Regions from separate parts of the Pseudomonas sp. GW822-FHT02G04 genome, predicted to be linked through region 1. Evidence: predicted binding sites of a transcription regulator. Region 1 holds the regulator's gene; each other region holds the start of a gene.

The links. The regulator sigma-54, encoded in region 1, starts transcription at its own class of promoters, with help from an activator protein. The targets are predictions, from matches to a motif close to ANTGGCATNNANNTTGCTNT.
Region 2: a site for sigma-54 is predicted at 2,088-2,107, ahead of glnA (glutamate--ammonia ligase). Genes of this name have one in related genera too.
Region 3: a site for sigma-54 is predicted at 1,367-1,386, ahead of nirB (nitrite reductase large subunit NirB). Genes of this name have one in related genera too.

What each region holds. Positions count from the first base shown of each region.
Region 1 covers NZ_JBXANU010000037.1:22,947-26,362, reverse strand. Annotated here, with positions in the region: gene hpf (ribosome hibernation-promoting factor, HPF/YfiA family) at 1-209, opposite strand, end outside; gene AC1RO5_RS28810 (RNA polymerase factor sigma-54) at 284-1,777, opposite strand; gene lptB (LPS export ABC transporter ATP-binding protein) at 1,962-2,687, opposite strand; gene lptA (lipopolysaccharide transport periplasmic protein LptA) at 2,687-3,232, opposite strand; gene lptC (LPS export ABC transporter periplasmic protein LptC) at 3,219-3,416, opposite strand, start outside.
Region 2 covers NZ_JBXANU010000011.1:35,205-38,620, forward strand. Annotated here, with positions in the region: gene AC1RO5_RS15780 (chorismate mutase) at 1-450, opposite strand, end outside; gene glnA (glutamate--ammonia ligase) at 585-1,991, opposite strand; gene thiI (tRNA uracil 4-sulfurtransferase ThiI) at 2,322-3,416, shown strand, end outside.
Region 3 covers NZ_JBXANU010000013.1:1,604-5,019, reverse strand. Annotated here, with positions in the region: gene nirB (nitrite reductase large subunit NirB) at 1-1,156, opposite strand, end outside; gene AC1RO5_RS17160 (DUF6124 family protein) at 2,038-2,397, shown strand; gene AC1RO5_RS17155 (SCO family protein) at 2,710-3,315, shown strand; gene AC1RO5_RS17150 (copper chaperone PCu(A)C) at 3,315-3,416, shown strand, end outside.

The DNA.
Region 1 (3,416 bases):
ATATCGGTATGTTCCGCGTTAGCGACCACTTCATTGCCGGGAATATGCAGTGTGGCTTCGATTTTCTGCTTGAGCTTCTCGACCGTCATCGTGACCTGCACGTTGGTGATTTTGTCGAAATGCCTCTCTAATCGTTCGAGTTTTTCGCCGATGTAGGTGCGAAGAGGTTCGGTCACTTCCAGTTGGTGTCCACTGATGTTGACTTGCATACAGCTTCTCCTTCGTTGCCAGTGCATAAAGCGGTAGATCAGATGATCTACCACTGGAACGCTGTGGCGTGGCTCTACATCAACCGCTTGCGTTCGCTCGAAGGCGCGATCCCGAGGGATTCGCGGTACTTGGCGACGGTGCGGCGAGCCACCTGAATGCCTTGTGCCTCCAGTAAACCAGCGATCTTGCTGTCACTCAACGGCTTTTTCTGATTTTCCGCAGCAACCAGTTTTTTGATGATCGCGCGGATCGCCGTGGACGAGCATTCACCGCCTTCGGAGGTGCTGACGTGGCTGGAAAAAAAGTATTTCAGTTCATAGATGCCCCGTGGGGTATGCATGAATTTTTGCGTGGTCACCCGTGAAATCGTCGATTCGTGCATGCCCACCGCTTCGGCGATGTCATGCAGCACCAACGGCTTCATGGCCTCGTCGCCGTACTCCAGGAAGCCGCGTTGATGCTCAACGATCTGGGTGGCCACTTTCATCAGGGTTTCGTTACGGCTTTGCAGGCTCTTGATGAACCAGCGAGCCTCCTGCAGCTGATTGCGCATGAAGGTGTTATCAGCGCTGGTATCGGCGCGGCGTACGAAGCCGGCGTATTGGGCGTTGACCCGCAGGCGTGGCACCGACTCCTGGTTCAGCTCCACCAGCCAGCGCTCGTTGTCCTTGCGCACGATCACGTCGGGAACGACGTATTCGGCTTCGGTGGACTCGATTTGCGAACCCGGGCGCGGGTTGAGGCTCTGGACCAGTTCGATCACCTGGCGCAGTTCATCTTCCTTGAGCTTCATGCGGCGCATCAGCTGGCTGTAGTCGCGGCTGCCGAGCAGGTCGATGTAATCGGTGACCAGGCGCTTGGCCTCGGTCAGCCAAGGGGTCTTGGCAGGCAGTTGGCGCAGTTGCAGCAGCAGGCATTCGCCGAGGTTGCGGGCGCCGATACCGGCGGGCTCGAATTGCTGGATGCGGTGCAGGACGGCTTCGATTTCGTCCAGTTCGATGTCCAGTTCCGGGTCGAAGGCCTCTAGGATTTCCTCGAGGGTTTCGTCCAGATAGCCCTGATTGTTGATGCAGTCGATCAGGGTCACAGCGATCAGGCGATCGGTGTCGGACATCGGTGCCAGGTTCAGTTGCCAGAGCAAATGGCTTTGCAGGCTTTCACCGGCCGAAGTACGGGTGGTGAAATCCCACTCGTCGTCATCGTTGCTCGGCAGGCTGCTGGCGCTGGTCTGGTAGACGTCTTCCCAGGCGGTATCGACAGGCAATTCGTTGGGAATGCGCTCGTTCCAGTCGCCTTCCTCAAGGTTATCCACCGTCGGGGCGGTTTCCTGGTAGGAGGGTTCCTGAATGTCGGCGTTGGGTTGCTGTTCGGCTTTGTCGGCCAAGGGGTCGGCGTTATCGAAGTCGTCGCCTTCTTCCTGGCGTTCGAGCATCGGATTGGACTCCAGGGCCTCCTGGATTTCCTGTTGCAGGTCCAGGGTCGACAATTGGAGCAGGCGGATGGCCTGTTGCAGCTGCGGTGTCATCGTCAGCTGCTGGCCCATTCTCAAGACTAGCGATGGTTTCATGGCAGGGGCTTAACACCTTATTCGCCGGCGCACATGCGCCATCCACTACAGGGCGCCGAAGCGCCAAACATAAGCAAATTATATGCCTGAAACTGAAGTGTTTGCCTAGAGCGCTGTAACAATAAAAAACTATTGATTTTTTATTGAGACGAGCACCGAGGCGACTGGTCAGGCACCTCAGCGCTTACAGGCGGAACTCATGGCCCAGATACACTTCCTTGACCAGTTCGTTGGCCAGGATGGTGGCGGAGTCACCTTCAGCGATCAGCTGGCCATCGTTGACGATGTAGGCGGTTTCGCAGATGTCCAGGGTTTCACGAACGTTGTGGTCAGTGATCAGCACGCCAATGCCTTTGGCCTTGAGGTGATGGATGATCTGCTTGATGTCGCCCACCGAGATCGGGTCCACGCCGGCGAAGGGTTCGTCGAGGAGGATGAATTTCGGGTTGGTGGCCAGTGCCCGGGCGATTTCCACCCGACGGCGTTCGCCACCGGACAGGCTCATGCCAAGGCTGTCACGGATGTGGTGGATGTGAAATTCCTGCAGCAGGCTTTCCAGCTCTTTGCGGCGACCGGCCTTGTCGAGTTCCTTGCGGGTCTCGAGGATGGCCATGATGTTGTCGGTCACCGACAGTTTGCGGAAGATCGACGCTTCTTGCGGAAGATAGCCGATACCTGCCTTTGCGCGACCGTGCATCGGCTGGTGGCTGACGTCCAGGTCATCGATCAGTACGCGACCCTGATCGGCCTGTACCAGGCCGACGATCATGTAGAAACAGGTGGTTTTGCCGGCGCCGTTGGGGCCAAGCAGGCCGACGATCTGGCCGCTGTCGATGGACAGGCTGACGTCACGCACGACCTGGCGGCTCTTGTAGCTCTTGGCCAGATGCTGAGCTTTCAGAGTTGCCATTACTGGGTTTTCTCGTCGGTTTTCTTCTTCGGCTGGATCACCATGTCGATACGCGGACGCGATTCAGTGACCTTGTTGCCCGTGGCGCGACCGGCGCTGGCGAGTTTCTTGACCGTGTCATAGACGATTTTTTCGCCCTGGGTGACGTTGTTGTCCTTGTCGACAACTTTGGCCTTGTCGATCAGTACGACGCGATTTTGCGCGGCGTGATATTGGATGGTCACGCCCCAACCCTGAACCGGCTTGGTATCGCCAGCAGTTTGCACCTGCTCGAAGTACGCCAGGTTGCCCACCGAGGTCACCACGTCGATGTCGCCAGTCGGGGTGCGAGTGATGGTCACGGTGTTGCCGGTGACCTTCATCGAGCCCTGGGTGATGATCACGTCACCTTTATAGGTGGCAACGCCATTCTTGTCGTCCAGTTGGGCGTCGTCGGCCTGAATGCGGATAGGCTGCTGCTGATCGTTCGGCAGAGCCCAGGCGCTCACGCTTCCCAGTGCAGCGCCCAGACTGAGCAAAATAGGGAGGGTTTTAACGAGCCTCATACTGTCCTCTTACGTTCGATAGCAGGTGTATCCTGCTTTCTTTCAAATACGCTTTCATTCCCTTGCCAGTCGATACACCGCCAGCGCCGTCGATTCTAACGGGTTGCTCGGTCTGCGCATATTGCTGCTGGGGGAACACTGTCATGCGGGTGGTGGTAATCAGGGTGTTGCGGTTTTTCTCGTC
Region 2 (3,416 bases), on a different contig from region 1:
TGGGCACTGCGGGTCGTTGCGATAAGGGCTGAAATCGGCCAGTTGTTGCAGCAGGCGTTTTTGTAACTGATCAAGTTGCGGGCGAATCTGCCCGACGAGATCCGGGCGAGGGTCGTTGGGAGCCTTGCCTTGCGCATGCCAGTCAGACAAATGCGCATATTGCACCAGTTTGTTGGCCTCGATCTGCGCCGAGAAGAGCTGTTCGACGGCTTCGTTGCTCAATTTATAAGCAGGTGCCAGAGCAACGGCGCCGGCAATCACCTCACGCTCGCGCTGACGGTCCTCGACGGGTTTGCCGCTGTCCCATTTGCTCAACGCGACTTGATCGGCAATCGCCAGGCGCTCCTCAATGGTGCCAAGCAGCGGGGCGAGGGTGGCAGGTGCCGGGCTGGCAAAAGCGCTGTTGGCCAGCAAGGCAGTGAACAAGGCAAGGCATGGGCGTAGGCGCATGGAGGATCTCGGCTTTATCGGATGACGGGCATGATGCACGCAACCGGGCATCCGATGACAGACGTTCGCCCACAAAAAAGGCCTCCCGAAGGAGGCCTCTCTTTTGTCACGCCGCGTGTCGCGGCGCTACCGGATCAGCAGCTGTAGTACAGCTCATATTCCAGTGGGTGTACGAAGGTGCGAACCTTGATTTCTTCTTCGCTTTTCAGAGCGATGTAAGCGTCGATGAAGTCGTCGCTGAAAACGCCACCTTTGGTCAGGAACGCACGACCTTTGTCCAGCTCTTCCAGGGCTTCTTTCAGGCTGCCGCAAACTTGTGGGATCTCTTTCGCCTCTTCAGGCGGCAGGTCGTACAGGTTTTTGTCAGCTGCGTCGCCAGGGTGGATCTTGTTCTGGATGCCGTCCAGGCCAGCCATCAACAGTGCAGCGAAGCCCAGGTACGGGTTAGCTGCTGGATCCGGGAAACGGGCTTCGATACGGCGAGCGCGAGGGCTGGACACGTAAGGAATACGGATCGAAGCGGAACGGTTGCGAGCCGAGTAGGCCAGCATCACTGGAGCTTCGAAACCTGGGACCAGACGCTTGTAGGAGTTGGTCGACGGGTTGGTGAAGCCGTTCAGAGCCTTACCGTGCTTGATGATGCCGCCGATGAAGTACAGAGCGGTGTCAGACAGGCCGGCATAGCCTTCGCCAGCGAAGGTGTTCTTGCCATCTTTGGCGATGGACAGGTGAACGTGCATACCCGAACCGTTGTCGCCGTACAGAGGCTTAGGCATGAAGGTCGCGGTGCGGCCGTATGCATCAGCTACGTTGTGTACGCAGTATTTCAGGGTCTGAACTTCGTCAGCCTTGGCAACCAGGGTGTTGAACTTCACGCCGATTTCGTTCTGACCGGCAGTCGCCACTTCGTGGTGGTGAACTTCGATGACCAGGCCCATTTCTTCCATGGCGTTGCACATGGAGGTACGGATTTCGTGGTCGTGGTCGAACGGTGGAACCGGGAAGTAGCCACCTTTGACGCCTGGACGGTGGCCTTTGTTGCCGCCTTCCACGTCCTGGTCGGACATCCACGAACCTTGTTCGGAGAAGATTTTGAACATGGAGCCGGAGATGTCGGACTTGAACTTCACTTCGTCGAAGATGAAGAACTCAGGCTCTGGACCCACAAATACGGTGTCGCCGATACCGGTCGACTTCAGGTATTCCTCGGCACGCTTGGCGATCGCCCGTGGGTCGCGGTCGTAGCCTTGCATGGTCGAAGGCTCGATCACGTCGCAAACCAGGATCAGGGTCGGCTCTTCGGTGAACGGGTCGAGAACGGCAGTGCTGTCGTCCGGCATCAGGATCATGTCGGAAGCTTCGATGCCTTTCCAGCCAGCGATGGAGGAACCGTCGAACATTTTGCCTTCTTCGAAGAAAGCTTCATCCAGCACATCGCGAGCCGGCATGGTCACGTGGTGCTGAGTGCCTTTGGTGTCCGTGAAGCGCAGATCAATCCACTTGACGTCATGATCTTTGATGAGTTGAACCGACTTCGACATAGTGTCCTCCGGGTGGCTTCGGGCTTAGTAGTGGATGCCCTTAGAATGTGGGTGATGCCGGCGCGAATACTCTGCCAAGGCAACCTGCCTCACAAGGGAGCAAATTGCATGCCAGTGCCTCATCATGGGTTTTTTGCCCCAATATCACGCTTATTAGGGGGTGGCGCACCATAAAGCGCAAAATCTCGCCCTGTAATGTAGCGTCGAATTCCATAAATGACCTGTTTTGGTGCGTGCAAAACCTTCTGCACATTAACTGGTTAAACCTTGAGCAATTTCCGCTATAATCCGCGCCCCCCTTTTTCGGCTGGCCCTGCGCGCGCTGTTTTCATGAAACTAATCGTAAAAGTCTTCCCCGAGATCACCATCAAGAGCCGCCCGGTCCGGATGCGTTTCATCCGCCAGTTGGCCAAAAACATCCGTACCGTGCTCCGCGATCTGGACCCGGCCGTGGTGGTGAACGGTGTGTGGGACAATCTCGAGCTGGAAACCCGCGTCAGCGACCCCAAGGTCCTGAAAGAGATGGGCGAGCGCCTGACTTGCACGCCGGGCATCGCGCACTTTTTGCAGATCGACGAGTACCCGCTGGGCGACTTCGACGACATCGTCGAGAAGTGCAAGCAGCACTACGGCGATGCGCTGGCCGGAAAGATTTTCTCGGTGCGCTGCAAGCGTGCGGGCAAGCACCCATTCAGTTCGATAGACATCGAGAAATATGTCGGCAGCCAGTTGCGCCGTCAGTGCGGTGCCGCCGGGATCGACCTGAAAAAGCCCGAAATTGAAGTCCGTATCGAAGTTCGCGACCAACGGTTGTTCGTGATCCACAGCCAGCACAACGGCATCGGCGGTTATCCGCTCGGCGCCCTGGAGCAGACGCTGGTGCTGATGTCCGGCGGCTTCGACTCGACCGTGGCGGCCTACCAGATCATGCGCCGCGGCCTGATGAGCCACTTCTGCTTCTTCAACCTGGGCGGACGTGCCCACGAATTGGGCGTCATGGAAGTCGCGCATTTCATCTGGAAGAAGTACGGCAGCTCCCAACGCGTGTTATTTGTCAGTGTGCCGTTCGAGGAAGTGCTGGGCGAGATTCTCGGCAAAGTCGATAACAGTCATATGGGCGTCGTATTGAAGCGTATGATGTTACGCGCCGCGTCCAGTATCGCTGACCGGCTGCACATCGATGCGCTGGTCACCGGCGAAGCGATCTCCCAGGTATCGAGCCAGACCCTGCCGAACCTGTCGGTGATCGACTGTGTGACCGATAAACTGGTGCTGCGCCCGCTGATCGCCAGCCACAAGCAGGACATCATCGACACGGCCAACGAGATCGGCACCGCCGATTTCGCCCGGCACATGCCGGAGTACTGCGGGGTCATCTCGGTCAATCCGAAAACCGCGGCCAAGCGCTACCGCGTTGAACACGAA
Region 3 (3,416 bases), on a different contig from region 1:
AGCTGTTGTCGCCGACCAGCACTGCGCCGAGCACACGCTTGCTGTCGGCATCCACCACCAGCCGGCGGTAGCTGGCTGTCGCTTCATCGATGAACTGATAACTGCGCGCACCCGGCGTTTGCGCATGGGCATCGCCGATGGAGCCGACATCGACGCCAAGCAGTTTGAGCTTGGTCGACATGTCGGCGCCCTGGAACGGCTCGGCGGCTTGATTGCACAGCAGCGACGCGACGCCACGGGCCATCTGATAACCGGGAGCGACCAGGCCGAAGAGGCTGCCATTCCAGGCGGCACATTCGCCGATGGCGTAGATGTTCGGGTCGCTGGTCAGGCACTGGTCGTCGATCACCACGCCGCCGCGAGGACCAATGTCCAGCGCGCATTGGCGGGCCAATGCATCTTGCGCGCGGATGCCGGCGGAGAACACGATCAGGTCGGCTTCGAGAAATTCGTCATTGGCAAAATTCATCCGGTAGCGGTACTGCTCGCCGGCACTGATCGACTGCGTGCCACGTGACAAGTGCACACCCACGCCGAGCCGCTCGATTTGCGCCTTCAGCGCCAGGCCGCCCTGCTCGTCCAGTTGCACCGGCATCAGGCGCGGGGCGAACTCCACCACATGCGCTTCCAGGCCCAGGCTTTTCAGGGCATTGGCCGCTTCCAGGCCGAGCAGACCACCGCCGACCACCACGCCACGCCGGGCATTGGCCGCAGCAGCACGAATCGCGTCGAGGTCTTCAAGGGTGCGGTACACCAGGCGCGAGTCGCCTTCTGCGCCTTCAATAGGTGGCACGAAAGGATAAGACCCGGTGGCCAGAACCAACTTGTCGTAAGCGACGCAACCTTGCGCGGTAATCACCTGGCGCCGGACGCGGTCGATTTCCAGCACCGGCACACCCAGATGCAGGGTGACGCCCGGCGTCTGATAGAGAGAGGCTTCGCCCAAAGCCAGCGATTCGGCATCGCGACCGCCGAAATACTCGGACAGATGCACACGGTCGTAGGCGCGCATCGGCTCTTCGCTGAAGACATGCAGCCGGTAGTGGTCGAGGGCGCCGCGCTCGATGAGCTGCTCGACACAATGATGTCCGACCATGCCATTGCCGATCACGATCAGCGTTTGCAGTTTGTTCAATGCGGCAACATTGGAATTCATAGTAAGCACCCAGCCAAAGCCAATCACGGATAAAAAAGCAAAAAAAAACGCCTGAAACCTCTCGGTTTCAGGCGTCTTTGCCTGTTCTTCGCGGTGTTCGACCTGGCGCCTTCGCCTGATCCACCGATGTTGCCCACGACCTGCCCGGCCGGTCGATCTTCGTTGATCGAGTGGGCTGCCCCCTCTTTTTCAGATGAGGCTGAAGGGGAGAATGCAGCCTTTGTGCCAGTCTGTGGTGTATGACTTCCTTGGTTCTGGAAAGCCGACTGCTGAACGATGGAACAATGTGATAAAGACCGCGGCCCAGGCAGGTCTCATCAGGTGCAAGTCAACGTTGCAGGCCCCCGCGAGTGGGTGGGCGGACGGTGTTGCTGAAGGAAGGGATAACTCAGGAAACCGCTTCGCACTGGTGCATGTTGTCAGGCATGGCTCTTTAAAAGTGCATGCGGCTACGTTCTATTTAGCCCTGTGAGTTTGTTTTCTTAAGGTTTTCACCACTCGTAGGAAGTGCGTGTCAGATCACTCAACATCTCTGGAATGCGCGCGTTTAAAAGCCCTGAAGGTTACTTCCTGAAAGCCACAAGACCTTGCGCCGTTGCCTACGCTTACGCCAGAATCCGCCGGCTTGTACGCCTTGCTCCCGGCCTCTATCGTTTCCGTGCCACTGCCCATCAGTGGTCGGGTTTAGTCGCCCGTGTTAACTCGGTTGTGCATGCATCTGTCATGCAGGTATTTCATTACCTGTACTTGATGGTGGCTGTACGTAGGGCGCCCTCGGGCGCGCCGGATTGCTGAGTTTCCCGGTCGACTAACCTGCGTGCAGTTGCCTCCCCTTTCGTTTAGTCGCAAGAGGGGTGGCACATCATTAAGAGACTCAGCAAATGATAAAACCTTCACCGAATCCACCGGACACTGATCCGATTTCCCCCTACGAACCCGGTTCAAAAAAACTCAACGAGGCCGCCGAACGGGCCCTCGACTTTCACCTCAATTCGATTGCCGACATCAAAGCCACCCCACGAACACGCAGCACCCTGTTCTCCGTGGCCCCAGAAGCCACCGCCGAAACCCTGGCGGTTTTTTTGGTCGAGACGCTGGCCTCGGTCGATGTGATGGTCCATCAGTTGGTGGATCATCTGGAGGGTGAGTCGCGCTACGCCCTGCTGGGCATTTCAAACAGCATCATGGTGGCAGAGATCACCGCGAACCGGGTTCTGGATCACATTAATACGCCTGAGTAGTTGTGGGCTGTTGTGGTGAGTGAGTTGCTGACGCAGGGTTGTGCAGTGATCCTTTTTTGGGGCCGCTTCGCGCCCCAGCGGGAGCAAGCTCCCTCGCCACAGGTTCCTCGGTGCCATTCGGGCAAGCGTTGCCTTCAGCAGCATCGCGTATTTGTATTTTCACGTATATCGAGGCCGCGACGTTTTGGCGCATACCGGCAGGCCATCGATTAAGCGCCACAGGGCAACAGTTTGTTAACATCCATGCGCTTTTTTTCGTCTGATTGATCAGCCACTGTAGATTCCCCGTCGCTACACAGGATGCTTTTGTTCATGAGTACGTTGTATACCCGTCGCACGGTCCTGCGCGGCATGAGCCTGCTGAGCCTCGGCCTGCTCGCTGGCTGCGATGACAGCAGCAAGCTGTCGTTCAAGTACGGCAAGGACCTCAGTGACAAGATCATGGGGCGTACCTTCAAACTCAAGGACGCCCAGGGCGAGTACCGGATGCTGGGCAGCTATCGGGGCCTGATGCCGATGATCTTCTTCGGCTTCACCCAATGTCCGGCGGTCTGCCCGACGACGCTGGCCCGTGCGGCACAGGCGAAAAAACTGATGGGCCGCGATGGCGAACGCCTGCAAGTGATCTTCATCACCCTGGACCCCGAGCGCGATACGCCGCAAATGCTCGACGCCTACGTCAAGGCCTTCGATCCGAGTTTCGAGGCGCTGTACGGTACGCTGGAAGAAACCGCCGCCACCGCCAAGGAGTTCGGTGTGTTCTATGAAAAGATCCCGAGCGGTTCGACCTATACCCTCTCCCACACCGCGACCAGCTTCGTTTTCGATTCCCGAGGCAATCTGCGCCTGGGGCTGTCCGCGTCCCTTACTGCCAAAGAGTGTGCAGAAGACCTGCTCACCGTCATGGAGGTCTGCTGATGACTTCGATTTGCGCACCACGTATTAAACAATTGGTTCTAGGCCTTTCCCTGATTGGCATGGTTTGGCAGGTGTCTGCTCAAACCCAGGTGAACGACGCC